One region of the Viridibacillus sp. d25.2 genome, then DNA from elsewhere that is predicted to be linked to it. Evidence: a T-box and tRNA genes for the amino acid it is inferred to sense, from the RefSeq annotation. Region 1 holds a T-box; the other holds one or more tRNA genes.
The links. A T-box is a leader RNA that pairs with one kind of tRNA and senses whether it is charged. The one in region 1 lies ahead of trpS (tryptophan--tRNA ligase), so its partner is inferred to be a tRNA-Trp.
Positions count from the first base shown of each region.

Region 1 (11,851 bases):
TTATTGGTCAATTTATAGTTAATATGGGTTGAACCATCATCCAACTTTTCACCATAAGTGTTTGCTAAACGTATCAGTGTAGAAAATAACGCACCCTTTTTTCCGTGTAACAATAAATCGCGAAGTCTAGATTGACTTTTCATATTTTGTAACTGTATCCAACGCAAACATGCAATCATCAACGAAGGTTCTTGACTAAGGTAAAGTTCAAGCATGTTGTTATCGATCGTTAAAATAGTAGTCGGCTCCATAGCTGTAGCCGTCGTTGAATTATAGTCTAAGGAACTAAAAATAGTACTTTCCCCAATTAAATTATTGCTACTACATATACGAATCGTCAATTCTTTTCCACTTGCAGTTTCTTTTGAAATTCTCACCTTACCAGACACAACGAAAAAAACATCTTGGGTACGATCGCCTTCTAAGAATATAGGGGTGTCTTTGGCGAATTTGAGAACTGTACCATGTTCTTCGAAAAGTGAATGGAGCTTAGGTGGGATAGTTTCAATTTCCTCCAAAAAAATTCACAACCTCTTCTGTTTTCCCTAATTATAACATACAGCTTTCCTGTAATTGGGCATATTTGAATATATCAAATATTTCCAATATTGAGGTGATGAAATTCAGGTGTATAGAGTTTCGAAATGGAAAAATATAATAGTCAAAAAAGGTCAAACTAATCGCTTTACTTTCAAAGGAGAACGATAATATAATGAAGTTAATCAAAAGGTCAAATAAGGTCAAATAAGGAGTGAACTATAATGCAAATGAATATGAATAATGCAGAGCAAAAAAGTCCACTTGAACAATTTGGACGTAATTTAGTAGAAGAAGTGAAAAATGGCAAAATGGATCCTGTTATTGGTCGTGACCAAGAAATCCGTAATGTCATCCGAATATTATCTCGTAAGACAAAAAATAACCCTGTATTAATCGGAGAACCAGGTGTTGGTAAAACAGCAATCGTTGAAGGATTAGCACAAAGAATCGTAAAAAAAGACGTACCAGAAGGTTTAAAAGACCGTGAAATTTATGAGTTGGATATGAGTGCATTAATCGCTGGTGCCAAATATCGTGGGGAATTTGAAGAGCGCTTAAAAGGCGTATTGAAAGAAGTGAAAGAAAGTGAAGGACAAATCATCCTTTTCATCGATGAAATTCATACAATCGTGGGAGCAGGTAAAACGGATGGTGCAATGGATGCTGGGAATATGCTTAAACCGATGTTAGCAAGAGGTGAGTTACATTGTATCGGTGCAACTACATTAGATGAATATCGAATGTATATCGAAAAGGACCCAGCACTTGAACGTCGTTTCCAACAAGTATTAGTTCGTGAACCATCTGTAGAGGATACGATTTCTATATTACGTGGTTTAAAAGAACGTTTCGAACTGCATCACGCCGTGAAAATACATGACCGAGCAATCGTTGCTGCTGCAGAATTATCAAATCGCTATTTAACTGAGCGTTTTATGCCAGATAAAGCAATTGATTTAATCGATGAAGCTTGTGCCATGATTCGAACAGAAATAGATTCCATGCCACAAGAATTAGATGAGGTAACACGTCGTACTATGCAGCTTGAAATTGAAGAACAAGCATTGATGAAAGAAAAGGATGAAGCTAGTAAAAAACGTCTTGTAGCACTTCGTGAGGAATTATCGGAGCTAAAAGACTCTTCTTCTAATATGCGTGAGCAATGGGAAGCCGAAAAATCTTCACTTCATGTTATCCAAGAAAAACGTGAAACACTTGATCGTTATCGTAGGGATTTAGAAGAAGCTGAAAATAATTATGATTTAAATATAGCAGCAGTGCTCCGTCACGGCAAAATTCCTGAATTAGAAAAAGAATTAGTAGAACTTGAGCAAACTTTGCAACAAGGAAATGATCGTCTGCTCCGTGAAGATGTGACGGCTGAAGAAATTGCTTCAATTGTTTCAAGATGGACAGGTATTCCAGTAACAAAATTAGTTGAAGGTGAACGTGAAAAACTACTCAACTTAAAAGCTACTTTACAAGAGCGAGTAGTTGGGCAGGACGAAGCAGTTCAGCTAGTGACAGAAGCTGTTTGGAGAGCGCGTGCAGGCATTCAGGATCCACAAAAACCAATCGGATCTTTCTTGTTCTTAGGACCAACAGGTGTAGGGAAAACAGAATTAGCAAAAGCATTAGCCGCTCAATTATTTGACTCAGAGGATCATTTTATTCGAATTGATATGTCTGAGTACATGGAAAAACATAGCGTATCTCGCTTAGTAGGAGCACCTCCTGGCTATATAGGTTATGAGGAAGGCGGTCAATTGACAGAAGCTGTCCGTAGAAATCCATATGCAGTAGTGCTTTTAGATGAAATTGAAAAGGCGCATCCAGATGTTGCGAATATTTTATTGCAAATTTTAGATGATGGTCGTATTACGGATAGCCAAGGTCGTATGGTTAATTTCACAAATACCGTAATCATATTGACTTCTAATATAGGCTCAAGTTACTTACTAGATATGCCTAATACTAGTGAACATGCTGTTGAAGACCTAGTTATGGCGTCTTTAAAAGAGCATTTCAAACCAGAGCTATTAAATAGATTAGATGATATTATTATGTTCCATTCATTAACAAACGAACATTTTTATCAAATCACTTGGAAGTATATTCAGTTATTAAAAAAACGAGTGGCTGAACAAGAAATTGAACTACAAGTAGATGAAAATGTCATTGAGTGGGTAGTAGCAGAAGGAACAGACCCAACCTTTGGTGCAAGACCTTTAAGAAGATTTGTACAGCGATATATTGAAACACTCGTTGCAAAAGAATTGCTAAAAGGGGATACAGTACCAGGGGATCGATTAGTCATTTCAATGAAAGATGATAAAGTAATAATCCATAAAGAATCAGCGCACACATAAAAAGAGTCTGAGCAACCTTTATATAAAGGTGCTCAGACTTTTTTTAAAGAAAAAACCCCGTCCAATCTATGGACAGGATTTTCATTATTGTTGGTGGCCTACTTGTTTAGGTGATTCGTTTGGAATAATATTGCCAATAATAATTAAGAATACTGAGAAAACTACTGAAAGCCCTAATCCAAGATTTAAGTTAAATCCAACATTCTGAATTGAACTTACTACGTAGTTCAGTACAGAAACTAATAATGCTGACCATAAAAATAGCATAATATATCTCATTAATTTCACCTCTAACTAACTTTTTTACCTGTTCTATCATATCATATTGCCACATTTAAATAAAAGAATCTTTTCAGTATTATGCCCCGTTATTTGGACAAAAATTGACGAAGTGTTGAAAAAATATAAATCTTTCGTTATAATTATTACCAGGTACTAATAATTGATAACAAAAGAAAAGAGGCGCTACTTCATGAACGCTGGAATAATAGGCTTAGGAAGATGTATCCCTAATCGTGTAGTCACAAATGCTGACTTAGAAAAAATGATGGATACATCGGATGAATGGATTCGCACTAGAACAGGAATCGAAGAACGAAGAATCGCATCAGATGAACATAACTCTTCTCATTTAGCTTTTGAAGCTGCGAAAAACGCAATAGCTAATGCTGGTATTTCGGCTGATCAAATCGGGCTTATTTTAGTTGCAACCGTAACACCTGACCGACCATTTCCGAGTGTAGCGTGTATGATACAAGACCAACTTGGTGCACACAATGCGGCTGCAATGGACTTGTCCGCTGCATGCGCAGGATTTATGTACGGCTTGGTAACGGCTAAGCAATTCATTGAATCTAAAACATATGATTATGTTTTAATAGTAGGTGTTGAGAAGCTTTCAAAAATTACAAACTGGGAAGATCGAAATACTGCTGTCCTATTTGGTGATGGTGCATGTGCAGCTGTGATGGGTAAAGTATCTGATAATAGAGGGATTTTATCATTTGAGCTTGGTTCAGACGGCTCAGGCGGAAAGCATTTATTCCAAAATGATGCAGGTCACATTGAGATGAATGGCCGTGAAGTATTCAAATTTGCGGTACGTCAAATGGGTGAATCAGCTTTAAATGTCATAGAGAAAGCGGGATATACTAAGGAAGATGTTGATTTCCTAATTCCGCATCAAGCAAATATTCGAATTATGGAATCTGCAAGACAAAGACTAGATTTGCCAGAGGAGAAAATGTCTACGGCTATTAAAAAATATGGCAATACATCGTCTGCTTCAATCGGCAATGCATTAATAGAAGAACTAGAAGCCGGCAAAATTCAAGATGGCGATTTACTTGTGCTCGTTGGATTTGGTGGCGGCCTTACATGGGGCGCCGTTGCAATGCGCTGGGGAAAATAACAATATTAGAAAAGAGGGAGTTAAAAGAACATGACAAAACGTCGAGTAGTTGTTACAGGTATGGGTGCTGTGACACCTTTAGGAAATGATGTAGAAACAACATGGAAAGCGATTAAAGAAGGAAAAATTGGTGTTGGCCCGTTAACACGTATAGATGCTGAACAATTTCCTGCAAAAGTTGCTGCAGAAGTAAAAGATTTTGATATTGAAGCATATATTCCTCGAAAAGAAGCACGTAAGATGGATCGTTTTACACATTACGCATTAGCGGCGTCTATTATGGCTGTAAAAGATGCAGAGTTAGAAATAACTCCTGAAGTTGGTCTGCGTACAGGTGTTTGGATAGGCTCTGGAATTGGTGGAATGGAGACGTATGAGCAACAATTCCGCAATTTCCTTGAAAAAGGACAACGTCGTGTTAGTCCGTTTTTCGTACCAATGATGATTCCTGATATGGCTGCAGGTCAAGTATCTATCCACTTTGGTGCAAAAGCAATTAACTCATGTTCAGTAACAGCTTGTGCATCAGGTACAAACTCAATTGGTGATGCGTTTAAAGTTATTGAGCGTGGCGATGCAGATGTCATGATTACTGGAGGAGCAGAGGCGCCGATTACGAATATGGCGGTTGCAGGATTTTCCTCAAACACAGCACTTACGTTAAACCAAGATCCACAAACAGCATCTCGTCCATTCGATGCAAATCGCGATGGTTTTGTTATCGGAGAAGGATCGGGTATCGTTATTTTAGAAGAATACGAACATGCAGTAAAACGTGGTGCAAAAATTTATGGTGAAGTTGTAGGATACGGTTCAACTGGAGATGCGCATCATATTACAGCACCTGCTCCTGAAGGGGAGGGTGCAGCTCGCTCTATGAAGCAAGCGATAGATGATGCTGGTATTGATGCAACAGAAATTGGTTATATCAATGCGCATGGTACGAGCACACCTTATAATGATTTGTTCGAAACAAAAGCTGTAAAGACTGTTTTCGGAGAACATGCTTATAATTTAGCAATGAGTTCAACGAAATCGATGACAGGTCATTTACTTGGAGCAGCTGGTGGGATTGAAGCAATCTTCTCAGTACTTGCATTAAAAGAAGGTATTTTACCGCCAACGATGAATCTAGAAACAACAGATCCTGAGTGCGATTTAGACTATGTTGCTAACGAAGCAAGAGAAAAAGAAATTACTTATGCGTTAAGTAATTCATTAGGTTTTGGTGGGCATAATGCTTCACTATTATTTAAAAAGTATTAATAAGTAACGAATGACCACAGGGTGAATTTCCTGTGGTTTTTTTATCTTTAGAACTTTATTGTAATATTTTTAAATCAAATGAATACGGCAAGCGAATTATAGTAAGTGAAAGACTATTAAGGGTTTTGAATATCATATTTTCGCATAAAAATGACCTCGTTAGTTATAACGAAGTCATTTTTTCATATAGTATTAAAAACTAGAAAAGGAAATATGCAAATGCGCTTACTATTTTTCTTAACTTTTTATGGTCTTATTGTACTGAGTTCAACACATATGATTCTATATTTGAACTACCGAGCACTAGGTTATACATGGACAGCCGTTTTTATGTTTATTTTGCAAACAGTTGATTTCAAAATTTTCATCGGCTCAAGTATTGGACTAGTTATCGTCTATTTCTCCCAAGGCCCATCACGTCTTCCATTTTCTTAATTGTTGCACTTGCAATAGCGTTCGCTTTTTCAGCACCAGCGTCTAAAATATCATCTAATTGTGGTGAATCGATTAATTCGTTAAAACGTTCTTGGATAGGTGCTAGATGATTAATAACACTTTCAGCAACTCCTGCTTTGAAAGCGCCATAACCAAGACCAGCGTATTTTGCTACAAGGTTATCAATGGATTCATTTGTTAATGATGCTTCAATTGTTAGTAAATTAGAGACACCAGGTTTAGATTCAATATTGAAAGCAACAACGCCTTCAGAATCTGTCACGGCAGATTTAATTTTCTTCTCGATCTCTTTTGGAGTATCTAGAAGGCGGATTGTTGCTTTTTTATTTTCATCCGATTTGCTCATTTTTTTCGTTGGTTCTTGAAGCGACTTAATGCGAGCTCCGTTTTTTGGTAATTGAATAGTAGGAATCGTGAATACTTTACCGTAACGTTTATTGAAACGTTCAGCTAAGTCACGTGTAAGTTCTAAATGTTGTTTTTGGTCGTCACCAACTGGCACGATATCTGTGTTGTACAGAAGAATATCTCCAGCCATAAGTGGCGGGTAAGTAAGTAAGCCTGCAGAAACTGCCTCTTTACCAGTAGATTTATCTTTGAATTGTGTCATACGCTCAAGTTCACCAGTGTAAGAAATACATTGTAACATCCATCCAGCTTGTGCGTGTGCAGGTACTTCTGATTGAATAAATAGTGTTGACTTTTCTGGGTCGATACCTGTTGCTAAATATGTTGCAGCAAGTGTGCGAATACTGTTACGAAGTTCTTTACTGTCTTGTGGCATTGTAATTGCGTGTTGATCTACAATACAAAAAATACAATCGTACTCATCTTGCAAAGTTGTAAACTGTCTAAATGCACCAATGTAGTTACCTAATGTAATGACACCTGTTGGTTGTACGCCTGAAAAAATACGTTTCATAATTGAGTTCCTCCTTAGATATAAAAAAACATCATGCGTCTCCTAATATAGGGACGAATGATGTTGAATCCGCGGTACCACCCAAGCTTGTCGATAAATCGACCACTCATCCTCATAACGTGAGGTTAACGAACTGAGCTACTACTAACAAGGTTCACAAAGTTAACTCGGAAGTCCATTCCATTTAGCATATCATCTGTTTGCACCAACCACAGACTCTCTTTACATACGACATAAATGTACTACTCTTCGTCTTCGTTTTTTATAATGCTTTTTGTGATTATAATATAGCCGAAAGCTAAAAATCAAGTATTGGTTACAGTTTACAAATAATAAAACATAAGGGCAATGAACATCATCATAATGGTAGCTCCACCAATTTGTAAAATACCCTTAAAGGGCATTGAAACAATTTGAGAAGGGGCTCTCATGTTTTTAACATCCTCTAGTCTAGATGATCTAACAAAAACCTTACGCGTACTAACTGTGAAAATGTCAAAAAAGCCCGATGACAGTATATATGCTGTGAGTCCAACAAAAAGCACAATACCCCCTGCTACAAATGAGACATTAATGTAATCGATTAATTTCAAATCTTTATATCGAAAAAGCATTATGAGTACGATTAAAAATTGTAATGCTAAAAAGACAATTCCTTTCTTTTTCAAATGAAAAACCCCCGATTCTTTATTCATTTTAGTTGAATAATAATGAAAAATCAAAAATATCAAACATTATTTTAAATTCAGAATATTATATTTTTGTAGGTATAAACGCTGGTATCGCTAGATTCATATATCAAATATATATTAAAAAAAGACTTATATATCAAAAGGTTACTTTACAACGTTTTTTGTTTATGTATAATTAGCAATGTAATGATTTTTCAGAATATTCAAGGGGGTTAGTTATACATGAAAAAAAGCAAACTATTATGGCTATCAAGTCTAGTACTTGTACTTAGTGTTTTCTTAGCTGCTTGCGGTGGAGGAAAAGACAAAGATAATAGCAAAGATTCTGATAGCAAAAAAGATTCAGGTAGCCTGGATGCAACTCAAGAGCTAAATATCATTGAAAGTGCTGAAATTCCAACAATGGACTCAGTACTAGTAACAGATGTAGTAGGATCTACAGTATTAAACAACGTTAATGAAGGTTTATACCGCTATAACGAGGAAAATATAGCAGTTCCAGCAATAGCAACTGGAGAACCAGAAGTAAACAAAGTTGGTACAGTTTATACTTTCAAACTTCGTGATGCCAAATGGTCTGATGGATCTACAGTAACTGCCAATGATTTTGAATACGCATGGAAACGTGCGATTGATCCTAAAACTGGTTCTGAATACGGTCCATATATGATGGCTGGCATTATTAAAAACGCTACAGAAATTGGTAAAGGGAAAGCAAAAGCTGCTGACCTTGGTGTTAAAGCATTAGATGACAAGACGTTAGAAGTAACGCTTGAAAAACCAACACCTTATTTCTTATCTTTAATGGCATTTAGCACATTCTTACCGCAAAAAGAAGAATTCGTTAAAGAGCAAGGTAAAAAATACGCTTCAAACTCAGAAACAACTTTATATAATGGTCCATTCGTTCTTAAAGGGTGGGATGGTACAGGCCTAAAATGGCAATATGTTAAAAACGACAACTATTGGGACAAAGACAATGTGAAGTTAGATAAAATCAATGTTGACGTAGTAAAAGAAGATCAAACTGCAATTAATCTTTATACTTCAGGTAAAAAAGATCGTGCAGGTTTATCAGGTGAATTCGCAATGCAATATGCAAATGATCCAGAAGTATTAAAAGATGTAGAATCTTCACCTTTCTATTTAAAATTCAATCAAAAACGTGAAGGTAAAGAAGAAACTGTTCTTGCCAATGCGAATATCCGTAAAGCAATTTCTATGGCTTTTAACAAAGAAGACTTATCAAAAGCAGTATTAGCGAACGGTTCATTTGAAGCTAACTACTTAGTGCCAGCTGAATTTGCTTATGATGAAGATGGTAAAGACTTCCGAGAAGTAAATGGAAATATGAATAAATTCAATGCTGAAGAAGCAAAAACTTATTGGGAAAAAGGTTTAAAAGAACTTGGTACTGATAAAGTTGCATTAGAGTTCTTAGGCGGCGATAGCGATTTATCTAAAAAAATGGACGAGTATTTGAAAAATCAATTAGAAAAAAATCTTCCTGGTTTATCAATTAAATTAAAAGAAGTACCTTTCCTTGTCCGTGTGGATCTGGATTCTAAACAAGATTATGATATCCAATTTGCAGGCTGGTCTCCTGATTTCCAAGATCCATACACTTTCTTAAATTTATGGTTAACAGATGGTCAACAAAACAAAATGAGTTACTCATCTGCTAAATACGATAAGTTTATGAAAGATGCAGAAACAACTTTTGCAAATGATCCGGCAAAACGCTGGCAAGCACTTGCAGATGCAGAAAAAGTCTTAATTGAAGAAGATGCTGCAATTGCACCTGTATATCAACGTGGAACGATGGCACTTCAAAAAACTTATGTAAAAGATTTAGTTAAACATAGCTTTGGTGCTCAATATAGTTACAAATGGGCATATATCTCAGGAAAAGAGTAATAGCTAATTTTATAGACTATCAGTAAAACCCTGAATGGGGAGAGTATGTGATTGATATAAATCCACATACTCTCTTTTTACATCAAAATTAAATGTATAGAAAATTCGAACAATTAATATGTTTGTATATTGTTTTAATAGGTTTCATGTATACGAACACTATTTTAGGAGGTGCAAGGATGGCTAAATACGTTTTTAAACGAGTTATTTATATGATATTAACACTATTCTTGATCGCATCATTTACATTCTCCTTGATGAAAATGTTGCCAGGGTCCCCTATTTCTACCTCATCTAAACTAACCCCAAACCAGTTAGCTGCGGTGGAAGCAAAGTATGGATTAGATAAGCCACTGCCAGTTCAATATGGGATTTATATGAAGAATATGGTGAAACTTGATTTCGGTACATCTTTCCAATTCAAAGAAGCTAGCGTTACTGAGCTAATTATTAACAGAGCAGGTCCATCGTTTATTTTAGGTATTCAAGCGCTAATACTTGGAACTATTGGCGGTATTATTTTAGGTATGATTGCAGCTTTAAGACAAAATACAGCATGGGATTACGGAAGTACCTTAATCGCAATTTTCGGCATTTCGATTCCATCATTCGTATTTGCTTCTTTATTACAATATTGGATTGGTGTTAAAGGTGGTTTTCTTCCTGTTGGGCTATGGGAGAATGGCTGGAAATCGAGCATTTTGCCGACAATTGCTTTAGCAATGGGTCCTCTAGCGACATCAGCTCGTTTCATTCGAACAGAAATGATAGAAGTATTAGGAACTGACTATATTACTCTAGCAAAAGCTAAAGGAGCTAGCGGCATTGAAATTGCATTTAAGCATGCATTTCGTAATGCTCTGATTCCATTAATAACAGTAATGGGACCATTAGCAGCAGGGTTAGTAACAGGTTCCCTCGTGGTTGAACAAATTTTCGCTATTCCTGGTATTGGAGAACAATTCGTTAAAGCGATTAACGTTAGTGATTATTCAGTAATTATGGGAACGACAATGTTCTTTTCAGTATTATTAATTTTAGTTATTTTCATCGTTGATATTTTATACGGTATTGTAGATCCGCGTATTCGTTTAGCAGGAGGTAATAAAAAATGACAAAAGAATATCCTAAATTACCACCTGAAGCTTTTAAACATGTGCACATGGATGGCAGCCAAACTGAGAAAATTTCAAAACCGTCCTTGAACTTCTGGCAGGATGCTTGGTTACGTATAAGAAAAAATAAAGCAGCAGTTGTAAGTATATTTGTGCTTACCTTCATCGTCTTAATGTCCTTTATCGGACCGATGATTAGCCCACATGACTTTGAAACACAAGAAATTACCCATGCAAATTTACCTCCGAAAGTACCTGGGCTTGAAAAGATAGGTATCTTTGATGGGACAGGTAAAATGGGGGGGGAAGAGATCAATTTGTATGAAATGAAAAACGTGGATACTTACTACTGGTTTGGGACCGATGGTCTTGGCCGTGATATGTTCTCACGTGTCTGGAAAGGTACTCAAATTTCATTATTCATCGCTCTTATTGCCGCTATAATTGATATGGTCATTGGGGTGGCTTACGGTGGTATTTCGGCATACTATGGCGGCCGTGTTGACGATACGATGCAGCGTGTTGTAGAAATTTTGTATGGTATACCAACACTTGTTATTGTTATATTAATGATTCTCGTAATGGATCCGGGCATAATAGCCATTATTATCGCCATTTCAATTACCGGTTGGATTGGGATGTCTCGTATCGTTCGTGGACAAGTATTGAAATATAAAAACCAAGAATTTGTACTTGCTGCTAGAACATTAGGAGCAAGTAATGGACGTATTATAAAAAAACATTTATTGCCAAATGTAATGGCGATTATCATAATAAATACAATGTTTACGATTCCAAGTGCGATATTCTTTGAAGCATTTTTAAGTTTCATCGGTTTAGGTTTACAATCACCAAATGCATCACTTGGTACCTTAATTAATGATGGTTACAGGTTAATACAATTCCAACCACATATTTTGGCTATTCCAGCAGCAATTTTAAGTCTTTTAATGATTGCCTTTAACTTAATTGGTGATGGCCTACGTGATGCACTTGATCCGAAAATGAAAGATTAATAGGAGGAAAGTAGTTATGGAGAAAATACTTGAAGTAGAAAACCTTGAGCTTTCCTTCCACACATTTGCTGGCGAAGTGAAAGCGATTCGGGGTGTAAACTTCGATTTGAAAAAGGGAGAAACGCTGGCAATTGTTGGTGAATCAGG
Region 1 covers NZ_CM196652.1:3,837,005-3,848,855, reverse strand. The annotation lists gene ACZLO7_RS18985 (Crp/Fnr family transcriptional regulator) at 1-518, opposite strand, end outside; gene ACZLO7_RS18980 (ATP-dependent Clp protease ATP-binding subunit) at 762-2,909, shown strand; gene ACZLO7_RS18975 (YjzD family protein) at 2,994-3,188, opposite strand; gene ACZLO7_RS18970 (beta-ketoacyl-ACP synthase III) at 3,382-4,320, shown strand; gene fabF (beta-ketoacyl-ACP synthase II) at 4,351-5,586, shown strand; gene ACZLO7_RS18960 (YuzI family membrane protein) at 5,737-6,021, shown strand; gene trpS (tryptophan--tRNA ligase) at 5,975-6,964, opposite strand; T-box leader at 7,011-7,229, opposite strand; gene ACZLO7_RS18950 (DUF3899 domain-containing protein) at 7,288-7,632, opposite strand; gene ACZLO7_RS18945 (peptide ABC transporter substrate-binding protein) at 7,879-9,573, shown strand; gene opp3b (oligopeptide ABC transporter permease) at 9,753-10,688, shown strand; gene opp3C (oligopeptide ABC transporter permease) at 10,685-11,704, shown strand; gene ACZLO7_RS18930 (ABC transporter ATP-binding protein) at 11,721-11,851, shown strand, end outside.

Region 2 (11,851 bases), 1.4 Mb from region 1:
TCAAATAATTGCTTAAACATATGTTTAGAACGTTCAGTAACATCTTCCCTACCTATACTAGATAAAGTTGGACCATGGAAAGTTACAATATCTGAATACAAACCAAAAGCGGTATGTAAATACGTAATATCTGAGAAGCCCCAGAAAATTTTAGGATTCTCCTCTAGTAATTGATAATCGATGCGTTCTGCAATACGTGCAGCACCATAGCCACCACTAGCACAGAAAATCGCTGCAATGCTAGGATCTTTAATCATATCGTGTAAATCCGATAAACGCTCCTCATCTGTTCCTGCTAAATAACCATTCTTCATTTGTACAGAGTTGCCAATAACATATTTCAAGCCAAGCTCCTCCAAAAAAGCAAATGACTTTGTTAACGTTTCTATATTTGGTGGACTAGCAGGTGCAATAATTCCAACTGTATCTCCGACTTGCAATCTCTTTGGACGTATTTTCATATCTAAAAACTCCTAGTCATATATTCTCTTTCTTATTTCTACTTTAACAAACTATATGTAAGAAAAGCGAATAAAGGTGCATTCTTTGATATTCTTATTCATAATGTATCTTAAGTCAGCTGTGAGTACAGTTTAAAATAGGTTTCCTCATGAAACTTTAATTACATTGTAAATTATTAGAACTGAACCTCTACCACCAATAATCAATCCTTTTTACTGGAATCTGATGAAAAATAGCTTCCAATTGTTTTAAACTTGTATTTTCTTCTAGAACCAGTTTAAATTCTTTTCCATCAACTAATTTTAAAGTTAAAGTACCACTGTTACCATGTATGGTATGCAGTGATTGCAATTCGTTGATGGTCACTTCTGCGAGATCATCGAAACTGATAATACGGTTTCCTTTTCTAATTAAAAATTCTCTTGATGATAAAATTGCATCTGATGCTTGTTCCCGTTTTTTCCCTCTTGGTACAATGCACCAACGTCTGAGACTACTAAAAACTAATTCCAATATAATTGAATTCCCTCCCAATTGCTGCATACCATATAGTTGTCGCCCTATTTGTCCAAACCATAGCTCTTTCTGTTTAATATACACTTTATAATAGCGATCTCTAGCGAAAGAATTACCTTTTATTGCATAAAAAAAATTCATGTTGTCACTCCAAATAGTATTGTTAGATCTATTATATACTCATCTTTTATAGAATAAATCTTGACTTTAATTTATTACTAACTAAAAAATAAAAAAACTATATGCTCCAATTTTTATGAACTAATACGGTGGCCGGGGGCGAAAACCGACGCTCCCGAAAGAATACAATTTTGAGTATTCATCAAAATAGGAGTTCCTATTGTTATATATACCTTAATGCTTGATGCGTGCTTTATGTTGAAGATAATGTCATGTTTGGTCCTACCTTGACACTCACAAAATATGGTTGTCCAATCACACCAACGCTTCGAAATAATCGCTCACATTTACAATTCAACTCAGATATTCATATTGGGGAAAGTTTTTGGTTTGATGCTGGGGTCATAGTAATGCCAGGTGTGACAATTGGAGATAATTCGGTTAATGGTGCGGGAAGTATCGTGACAAAATGATACTTCGGCAAACGTGATGGAGTAGGAAACCCTTGTAAAGTGCTTCGTGAAATTAGAGAGTGATAAGGTGTGCTATTTTAAAAATCCGAAAATAGATTTTGAATTTTAAGGTGCAAATGTTTAATGTCCGTCAGTACAAAGGGAGCAATCTTTATTTTGCTCCCTTTTATTTCTTCAAGTAATCTACCCTTTTTATTGAACAAGAAAAAAGAGCGGTCTACGCAGCTCATTGATCTTCGAGTATAGCCTCCGCTAGTTCAATAACAATTTTTTTAATTAACCTAATATTGTATACAGTCCAGATAAAATCTCTTTTTAAAATTAGCCTTCTCAAATAGTAAAGGCAGTTACATTTCTCTAAACCTCAATTCGAAGACAAGTTCTTGTTATTAAGGGCTAAATATTTGGCGTAATGAATCGTATTTCTTGCTACGTCTAATTCACTATTAAATATTATTGGGATTCCAGGCCGCCAATTTACTTCAAATAACCACAGCCTCTGGTTCTCATCGATTCCAACGTCGATTCCTAATTCATCGAGTGGGGAATCATCGTATAATGAATCAAAATGGTTAGAAAAGCTTAATGAAAAATACTCAAGTGATCTTTTGACATTGAACCAGTCATCATTAAACTCTTTTTGTAAAAAATTATCAAGATAAGCAGTGTAACCGCCACTACCTAAATTAGATGTAATACTGCCCAATGGTCCTATACGGGGATATATTGATGTTATGACCCATTTGCCTTCTCCATTTTTTTGTACATGCAAACGGAAGTCGGATACATGGCCTGATTTTATCTGACATGAAATAAACCTTTGAACTATATATTCTTGTTCCTGAATTCTAAGTAACACCAAGTCAAACAACTCTTTTTTCGTATAAATTGAGATTTTGCCTGCGTCATTAATTTTGAATTCATCATCTTCTTTTTCAATGAAAAGGATGCCCTCACCTTGGTGGCCAGAAATAGGTTTCATAATGATTTTTGGATATTGATTAATCATGTTCAGTAAATCTTCGAAATTAGTTAGCTCGATTGTTGGAATCAGGTATTGTTTAAAATCCTTACCTTCCTTAATCCTTTTATAGACACTCAATTTATCTCCGATTGAATGACTAGTAAAAGTAATTCTCTCAGATAAATAGTCGAAGGTTTGCTCTGCTTTTTCACCTAAGGGATAACTTGCATTATAAATGACATCTGGAAATGGATATTCCTTGTCAATCCACACACCATTTTCATAATATTTCCCGATAATTTTCTGGTTTTCAATATCAACTTTTCCAGGTGTAAAGTAAAAAAACTCCACACCTTCAGCTTTAGCCACAACAGAATAGGCATAGGCCTTCTTTACGTTCTCGGGTTCTGCCCTATGATGCAGCATTCCAATTAAGATCATATTTTTCCACCTCTCCTTATAAAAGATGACATTCTAAGAAAACCATTAGAGAAGGCTATCCAGTACTCCCCTTTTTATGAACACCTAGATTCTATATAATTAATGTACAATGACTAAGATACGTGCATAATATATCCAAAAGCCTAGCAGTCCAACTTCCCATCAAGTTTGAGATGCTTAGTAAAACCGATGAACCAACGATTCGAAAATGCTAATCCGTCTTTTGTTCCTAACACTTTTGTTCAACAATGATACTTTGACGATCTATTAATTTAGGACTGATACACTGAATACCGGAAAATTCTTGTATGGATACAGTCACTTTAATATTCGTTTTTTCTAATCGATAAAGATTGTATACAGTATCTAAACAATTTCCTTCTATATCAATTGGACGTAATAATGATAGGGAGACATTCGAGTCAATTAAATCCTCAATACGGAAAAAACAAGTTCTAAATAGGGATTGTGAGGTCGTGGTAGTACCAAAGGTAAAATAAGGTTCAGAAGTTGCAGCGGAATATAAAATAAATGGGATGGTTTCCTGAAGTATACCTTGAAAGATTGGTAATTGCGCCTTGTTCTGGGTTTCATAAATCATTTTCAAAGTAGATTTCAGATTACAAACGGACTCGTATTCCTCATGTCGGCCATCTATCATTTTTTATCCACTCCAATTAAATAGGTTCAATATAAAAACGGATTTCTTTTGCTGCTTCCTTAGCAGTCCTGATTGCTTCTTCTTTATTTTCTGAAGATGCCAACACATATCCATAGCGATCGCCCATGGATAAAGGCGGATGTAATACCTTCCCTTTTTTAGGCTTAATAAATACTTCCTCTACCCCATCTATCCGAGAACAGCGATTTTTTCCTGTCACCTTTATTAAAGTACCCGTAGATTCACTTGTTAAATATTGTGCATATACAAATCTTTTGTATTTTTTTTCGAGATTAGGCTCTTGCCCCAAAAAAATCTTTATGGTTTCTTCAACTAAATTAATTCCATAGGCCGTTTCAATTATTCGATTCATTGCTCCCCCTGATATCCGAGGGTTTATTTCAATTAGTTTCCATTCATCATTAATTAATCGCATTTCTAAATGGCAAGATCCATTATTCAAATTAAACCGTCCCAGTACCAAACAAACGGTTTCATAGATTTTATTGTAAAGGACTATGTCCATATCTCCCAACAAACAATAACCAGTAACAATAAAACGATCTGAAAACGTTATTTCCTGTTCAAGAACTGCAATAATATGAACTTTTCCTTTGTAAACACATGCTTCAATCAAATATTGAGGCCCCTCTAAATATTCCTCAATTAATACCTCTCTGTTCCCTTTTTTTAATAACGTATTAATGGATTGTTCTAATTGCTTGTCATCTTTGACAAATAACACATCTTTAGAACCAGTTGAAATAGGGGTTTTTACAATGAGAGGAAATAACCCTTTTTGGTTATTGATAAAGTCTTCTAAGGAATCATCTTTATCAAACTTTGCAAAATAGGGGGATACAGGAAGATTTTTTAAAAGTTCACGTGTTGAAAGCTTATCTTCCATTTTTTCTAAAGGTTCAGGGGATACAGCAGTCAAACCTAATTCTTTTGACAGTTTTGCAGCTACATGGACATAAGGATCAATAAAGCTCAATATAGCTTCTATTTTTTTTCCTTGTGCTTGTATTGCTCTTATATTTTCTTTTAACATATCGTGGTTCCCCAATTCAGTAAGAACCATTTGGTGAACTTCAGGGAAATCGAGTCTGTTTACAAGGAACCTTTTCCTATCGGTTAATAGTATAGTAAAAAAACCTAGCTTTTCAGCAGCCTTTATTGCTTCCCTACTTGAACCAGATTTATTACTACCTATAAAAATAATTGTTTTCATAAATTAGTTTATCAACCTTTCTGGTGCCTATGTTGGCATTTTTAGTCTGTGAAAATAGTTTATTCAATGGCGACTTGATTTGTTTAGGTCAACTTAACTATTAATTAATAATATATAATTGAGATAATTTAATTTAAACTCTACTTTTTCAAAGCGAAATCGGCAAATAACCCTTCCGTATGTCCTAATATCGTCATTATGATAAAGGTATCTATACCTGCTGCTACCATGCGTCTTGCCAAAGTAGCCTAAATATATGTGGGCTAACTCGCTTTAGTTCCTGCTAGGCTAGCGTATTTCGTAAAACGATATTGAATGGTATTTACTCGTATCTAAATCTCCTCTCCCAAAATACTGTAGCAGAACCCATAGAACTTTTAGCGATTTTGGCACAAACATAGGGGAAATATTTATTACTTTCTCTCAATACGTCTGGATCTAAACGATTTGTTTTAATTAATCTAATAATTTTTTGATATGATACACTATATAGATTTGCTATATCTTGATATATCATTTTATTTTTAGATAGTCAAAGTTCTAACAAAACTATTCACCTCAACAATTGTCTTTTGCAAAATAAAAGTACATATTGGCTATGGCAAACTGAAAATTGTGATGTGATTTATTCAGAACATTTTACAGGTACAATTAAAAGAACATACGGAATTTCAAAAGGTATTTGGAGTGGTTAAACACGGGGATACATTTCAAGAAGGTAAAGCAATATAATGATATAATGAGATTATTTTAATAAGGGCTTTGAGGAGTTTGAAACGATGAAACGATTTCTAAATATAAAATTCAATTTAAGAATGAAAATGATTCTGCTTATTAGCTTATTGATTATTAGTATTTGGATAATCTTCTCAGTATTCCTAGAGCGTTTTATATCGGATATGGCGGAGGATCAAATCGGCAAAAGAGCATTGAGTCTTGCCCATAGTGTAGCAAATATACCAGAAATTAAGGAAGCATTTGCATTGGAGGATCCTTCTTCAGTAATCCAGGGCATCGTTCAACCGATTCAGCAGGAGTCAGGCGCAGAATTTATTGTTGTTGGAAATAAGGAAGGAATAAGATACTCTCATACCAATCCAGACTGAACTGTCAACACTAAACTAGACAACTATTATAAGGTCTGTTGTTTAAATTCAACGGGCGTTTTATAGTCCAAAGTTTGATGAATTCGAATATTGTTAAACCAATTCACATAGTCTCGAAGTTCAAGTTCAAGTTGTTCAAGAGAAGTAAAAGAGCGTTGGTAAATAAATTCCGTTTTGAAGCTCCTAAATGTTCTTTCAGCCACGGCATTGTCATAAGGACATCCTTTTGTACTTAACGAACGTGTCATTCCAAAAGCTTCAACAGCTTCTGAAATCAGGTGATTATCAAATTCTTTCCCACGATCACTATGAAACATTTGTACATTTGTTAAGTTTCCTTTAATCCGACTTAAAGCTTGGTAAACAAGAACGGCGTTCTTATGTGAACCAGCACTATATCCGACCAGTTCACGATTAAATAAGTCGACAAATAGACAGACGTAGTGCCATTTATTAAGAACACGAACGTACGTTAAATCACTAACTAGGACGGCAAGTTCTTGTTCTTGCTGAAATTCACGGGCAAGCACATTTCCAATAGGTGCTTCATTACATGTTTCCTTATAAGGTTTAAATTGCGCTACTGTATAGTTTGAGGTAAGACCTAGTTGCTTCATGATACGACCAATCCGACGTCGAGAAACGATTTTCTCTTGCTTCTCAAGTTCCTTCTTAATTTTACGTGTACCGTAATTACTACGGCTTGCTTTGAAGATAGTCAAAATACACTCCGTTAACTCGATTTCATCGGCTGCTTTTTGTTCATCTTCACGTAAACTTGCGTAGTAATAATATGTACTACGTGGAATTTCAAGGACGTCGCACATTGCTGATACCGAATATTTGTGAGTGTTGTTTCGAATCACATCTATTTTCGTCCCATGATCAGCGCGGCTTGCTTTAAAATATCATTCTCCATCCGTAAACGTTGAAGTTCTTTACGCATTTCTATCAGTTCGTTTTCTTCAGGCGAACGATTATCTTTTGCTTTAAAGGAACCGGTATTTTGATGCTTTTTAATCCAACTATCTAGAGCCGAAGGCGTTAAGTCGTATTCACGTACAATATCTGCACGTGATTTTCCGTTCTCATAAAGCTGCACCATTTGTAATTTAAATTCAGCAGTAAACGTTCGGCGTTTTTGTCTCATCGGATAGCACGCTCCTTTTTGATTGTTAGAGTAAGTGTACTAGCCCTTATTTTATTTGTCTAACTTAGAGTAACCTGTCCACTCCACTTGTATACTCTGCATTGGGACTAATCATAATCCAAGTACATGTTGCTCTCTGCTAATTCTTGCTGACCATTTATTAATAGAACGCAAACCATCATAAGTGCTAATCAAGTGATGCCATACTCTTTCAATCTCTTTATCAGTTATATCTCCTTTAATTTTTAGGACAACCTGTTCCATGTATTCGCTCGATTTAGGATCCATCTGATATTTAAAGTGTAGTCCTTGCTGTGTAGGTGACAACGATAATATTTCCTGAATATTTTCTTTTCTTAATATTTTATTATTTATCAAGTAAACAATCCTTTTATTTTGTAGTGAATTTCAGTTAGATCGACTGTAATTATTGCTTCAGTAGATGTTCTTCACGCCCAAAATTTAAATTCCATAGTTATTGCGCTTTGGATTAATTTGATTTAATATACAAATTATGACTATCTAACTATTAACTTACAAGGAAAATCATGAAAATTATTATGCTATTGCGGATTGTCTCTGATCCTATCTGTACCTTATAGTAAGGGAAGAAGGGTACGGGAAGAAGCCGTATAGTCAGTAGAAACCCTTGAAAAAGTTAGTTCAGAAAATTTCTAGTAGGAGCGTGTAAAATGAATTTAAAAGAAAAGTTGATATTAATAAAAGAAAATGGGTACCAAGCACCCCCCGATACATTCCAGTTGATACTAGAAATGATAAATAACATCGGTTCTTTGGATGCCCAACTACGTGATGAGCTAATTTATACAACCTTATCACATTGGATTCCTGATAATTCTCTAACAGCAAACGAACTAGAACAACTTCTACCGGTTGTTTTGGATAAAAACCATTTGCTTTTTAAGCTTGGTGAAACAAATACAGACTCTGTCTTCACTCGATCTTTCTCCATGCTAGTCATACCGCTCTTCTTCATAAGGCATAGAGAATCACCATTTCTCTCAAGAGAGCAAATTCATCAGATAAAAGAGAAAGTATTTTACAATGTACAAGAAGAACGAGATTACCGTGGGTATGACGAAGAAAAAGGCTGGGCTCATGCTATAGCCCATGCAGCAGATGCTTTAGAAGATTTGGCTCAATGTTCCGAACTGGATAAAAATGACCTCTTAACTATCCTCGATTTGGTTTACGAAAAGATGACCATAACAGATCGAATTTACTCCGATGGGGAAGATGAGAGAATGGTAAAATCCATAATTAGTGTTTTAAATAGAAAAATACTTAGTCAGACTTATGTAGAGCAATGGATTCAAAGTTTTGGTGATGTGGAGAAAAATTCAGAATTTCTCCCTGCCTTTAAGCAAAAAAATAATATAAAGAACTTTTTGAAAAGTTTATACTTTCGAGTTAAATTTTACAAAGTGGATGCCGTTCTCTGCTCGACTATCGAGCAGACATTATATAAAGTAGAAAAAGTATACTATTCCTAATTAAAAAAATTGAGGGGAAAGCACCCGCACTTGTCCGTCTCCACTTCAAATGTGGTAACAGGCAAATAATAGCCCTCAGGGGACATTTTCACTTCACACTTTTCAGAGAAAATTTGATTTGCGGGGATTCAGATGGATCTCCGTTCTACATGGCAAAACAGACTATTCAACTAATTGTTTTACCATATTTTAGTATTAATTCACCTATTACTTTGAAGTTTCTTATTGAACTAACCTGCCTCGTTAGCTTAAGTACACTGTTTCACAAACTCACATCAAGACTAACATAAAATCCTATTTTTAATTTAGAAGTGTTATTCAATTAAATGGCCCGATTGTTGAACAAAGCGTTAGTGAAGTGTACTAAACATTGAACTTCTTGATTTTCAACAGCTTCTTTCATATTTACCATGATACTACCATCTCCCTTTAAATAGAAACGATAACAGTTTAAAAATATTTTATATCAACTATAATGTTCTTTCTACAAATTTTCTACAAAAAAAAGAAACCCCTGATATATCAAGGGTTTCAAGTTACTTTAGATACCGGTGGTCGGGGTCGAACCGACACTCTCGAAAGAACACGATTTTGAGTCGTGCGCGTCTGCCAATTCCGCCACACCGGCATAATATTATTATATGCAATATGTAGATATTTTAAAAATAATTGGAGGCGGCAACCGGATTTGAACCGGTGGTAGAGGTGTTGCAGACCTGTGCCTTACCACTTGGCTATGCCGCCGTAAATAAAAAATGGAGCGGAAGACGAGGTTCGAACTCGCGACCCCCACCTTGGCAAGGTGGTGTTCTACCACTGAACTACTTCCGCAAATTTAACTGGGGTACCTGGATTCGAACCAGGGCATGACGGAATCAAAATCCGTTGCCTTACCGCTTGGCTATACCCCAATAATATGGGGCGACTGATGGGAATCGAACCCACGAATGCCTGAACCACAATCAGGTGCGTTAACCACTTCGCCACAACCGCCATAATATTATTATTATATTTCAATCATTTTATTGTCAAAAATTAAATGGGGCGACTGATGGGAATCGAACCCACGAATGCCTGAACCACAATCAGGTGCGTTAACCACTTCGCCACAACCGCCATTATAAAATTAAATTGGCAGGGGCAGTAGGAATCGAACCCACATCAAAGGTTTTGGAGACCTCTATTCTACCGTTAAACTATGCCCCTAAAATAAAAAAATGGTGGAGGGGGACGGATTCGAACCGCCGAACCCGAAGGAGCGGATTTACAGTCCGCCGCGTTTAGCCTCTTCGCTACCCCTCCAGAAAAACATGGTGCCGGCGAAAGGAGTCGAACCCTCGACCTACTGATTACAAGTCAGTTGCTCTACCAACTGAGCTACACCGGCATTATTATGGTGGGTCAGGACGGAATCGAACCGCCGACACTTAGAGCTTCAATCTAATGCTCTACCAACTGAGCTACTGACCCATAATAATTTAATATTCTTTTTTAAAAAATGGCGGTCCGGACGGGACTCGAACCCGCGACCTCCTGCGTGACAGGCAGGCATTCTAACCAACTGAACTACCGGACCATTTGGTTGCGGGGACAGGATTTGAACCTGTGACCTTCGGGTTATGAGCCCGACGAGCTACCGAACTGCTCCACCCCGCGATAATGGTATTATTAATTTAAATGGTGGAGGATGACGGGATCGAACCGCCGACCCCCTGCTTGTAAGGCAGGTGCTCTCCCAGCTGAGCTAATCCTCCGTATAATGTTATAAATGGTGACCCCTACGGGATTCGAACCCGTGTTACCGCCGTGAAAGGGCGGTGTCTTAACCGCTTGACCAAGGGGCCATTTAATAAATGAGAATGTGTATGGCGGAGAGCAAGGGATTTGAACCCTTGAGACAAGGTTACTCGCCTACACGGTTTCCAACCGTGCTCCTTCGGCCACTCGGACAGCTCTCCAAAAATGGCTCCGAAGGTAGGACTCGAACCTACGACCGTCCGGTTAACAGCCGGATGCTCTACCACTGAGCTACTTCGGAATAATATGATCGCCTAGCAACGTCCTACTCTCACAGGGGGAGACCCCCAACTACCATCGGCGCTAAAGAGCTTAACTTCTGTGTTCGACATGGGAACAGGTGTGACCTCTTTGCCATCGCCACTAGACTATTGTATTACCTAAGGACAAGAATAATTATATCATCTTTTTTAAATTTTAGCAAGTGTTTTTTGCTATTTTAGAAAAGTTTTTTATTATTCTCTCAAAACTGGATAAATTACATTGAAGTTTGTTAAGTAAAATTTGGTTAAGTCCTCGATCTATTAGTATTCGTCAGCTCCGTATGTCGCCACACTTCCACCTCGAACCTATCTACCTCATCGTCTTTGAGGGATCTTACTTACTTGCGTAATGGGAAATCTCATCTTGAGGGGGGCTTCATGCTTAGATGCTTTCAGCACTTATCCCGTCCACACATAGCTACCCAGCGATGCCCTTGGCAGAACAACTGGTACACCAGCGGTGTGTCCATCCCGGTCCTCTCGTACTAAGGACAGCTCCTCTCAAATTTCCTACGCCCACGACGGATAGGGACCGAACTGTCTCACGACGTTCTGAACCCAGCTCGCGTACCGCTTTAATGGGCGAACAGCCCAACCCTTGGGACCGACTACAGCCCCAGGATGCGATGAGCCGACATCGAGGTGCCAAACCTCCCCGTCGATGTGGACTCTTGGGGGAGATAAGCCTGTTATCCCCGGGGTAGCTTTTATCCGTTGAGCGATGGCCCTTCCATGCGGAACCACCGGATCACTAAGCCCGTCTTTCGACCCTGCTCGACTTGTAGGTCTCGCAGTCAAGCTCCCTTATGCCTTTACACTCTACGAATGATTTCCAACCATTCTGAGGGAACCTTTGGGCGCCTCCGTTACTCTTTAGGAGGCGACCGCCCCAGTCAAACTGCCCGCCTGACACTGTCTCCTACCCCGCTAAGGGGCATGGGTTAGAAGTTCAATACAGCTAGGGTAGTATCCCACCAACGCCTCCTCCGAAGCTGGCGCTCCGGAATCTCTGGCTCCTACCTATCCTGTACAAGCTGTATCAAAATTCAATATCAGGCTACAGTAAAGCTCCACGGGGTCTTTCCGTCCTGTCGCGGGTAACCTGCATCTTCACAGGTACTATAATTTCACCGAGTCTCTCGTTGAGACA
Region 2 covers NZ_CM196652.1:793,002-804,852, reverse strand. The annotation lists gene ACZLO7_RS04040 (S66 peptidase family protein) at 1-461, opposite strand, end outside; gene ACZLO7_RS04035 (hypothetical protein) at 652-1,119, opposite strand; gene ACZLO7_RS04030 (LbetaH domain-containing protein) at 1,371-1,571, shown strand; gene ACZLO7_RS04025 (YheC/YheD family endospore coat-associated protein) at 1,936-2,976, opposite strand; gene ACZLO7_RS04020 (CotY/CotZ family spore coat protein) at 3,206-3,637, opposite strand; gene ACZLO7_RS04015 (ATP-grasp domain-containing protein) at 3,654-4,871, opposite strand; gene ACZLO7_RS04010 (hypothetical protein) at 5,651-5,977, shown strand; one part of gene ACZLO7_RS04005 (IS3 family transposase) at 6,004-6,848, opposite strand; one part of gene ACZLO7_RS04005 (IS3 family transposase) at 6,848-7,127, opposite strand; gene ACZLO7_RS04000 (condensation domain-containing protein) at 7,239-7,505, opposite strand; gene ACZLO7_RS03995 (DUF2785 domain-containing protein) at 7,820-8,641, shown strand; tRNA gene ACZLO7_RS03990 (tRNA-Leu) at 9,188-9,269, opposite strand; tRNA gene ACZLO7_RS03985 (tRNA-Cys) at 9,312-9,385, opposite strand; tRNA gene ACZLO7_RS03980 (tRNA-Gly) at 9,398-9,472, opposite strand; tRNA gene ACZLO7_RS03975 (tRNA-Gln) at 9,481-9,552, opposite strand; tRNA gene ACZLO7_RS03970 (tRNA-His) at 9,559-9,634, opposite strand; tRNA gene ACZLO7_RS03965 (tRNA-His) at 9,682-9,757, opposite strand; tRNA gene ACZLO7_RS03960 (tRNA-Trp) at 9,774-9,847, opposite strand; tRNA gene ACZLO7_RS03955 (tRNA-Tyr) at 9,860-9,943, opposite strand; tRNA gene ACZLO7_RS03950 (tRNA-Thr) at 9,953-10,028, opposite strand; tRNA gene ACZLO7_RS03945 (tRNA-Phe) at 10,036-10,111, opposite strand; tRNA gene ACZLO7_RS03940 (tRNA-Asp) at 10,141-10,217, opposite strand; tRNA gene ACZLO7_RS03935 (tRNA-Met) at 10,221-10,297, opposite strand; tRNA gene ACZLO7_RS03930 (tRNA-Val) at 10,320-10,395, opposite strand; tRNA gene ACZLO7_RS03925 (tRNA-Glu) at 10,411-10,485, opposite strand; tRNA gene ACZLO7_RS03920 (tRNA-Ser) at 10,508-10,599, opposite strand; tRNA gene ACZLO7_RS03915 (tRNA-Asn) at 10,605-10,679, opposite strand; rRNA gene rrf (5S ribosomal RNA) at 10,691-10,806, opposite strand; rRNA gene ACZLO7_RS03905 (23S ribosomal RNA) at 10,943-11,851, opposite strand, start outside.
Region 2: it has a tRNA-Trp gene. The T-box ahead of trpS (tryptophan--tRNA ligase) is inferred to sense a tRNA for this amino acid. The anticodon was not compared.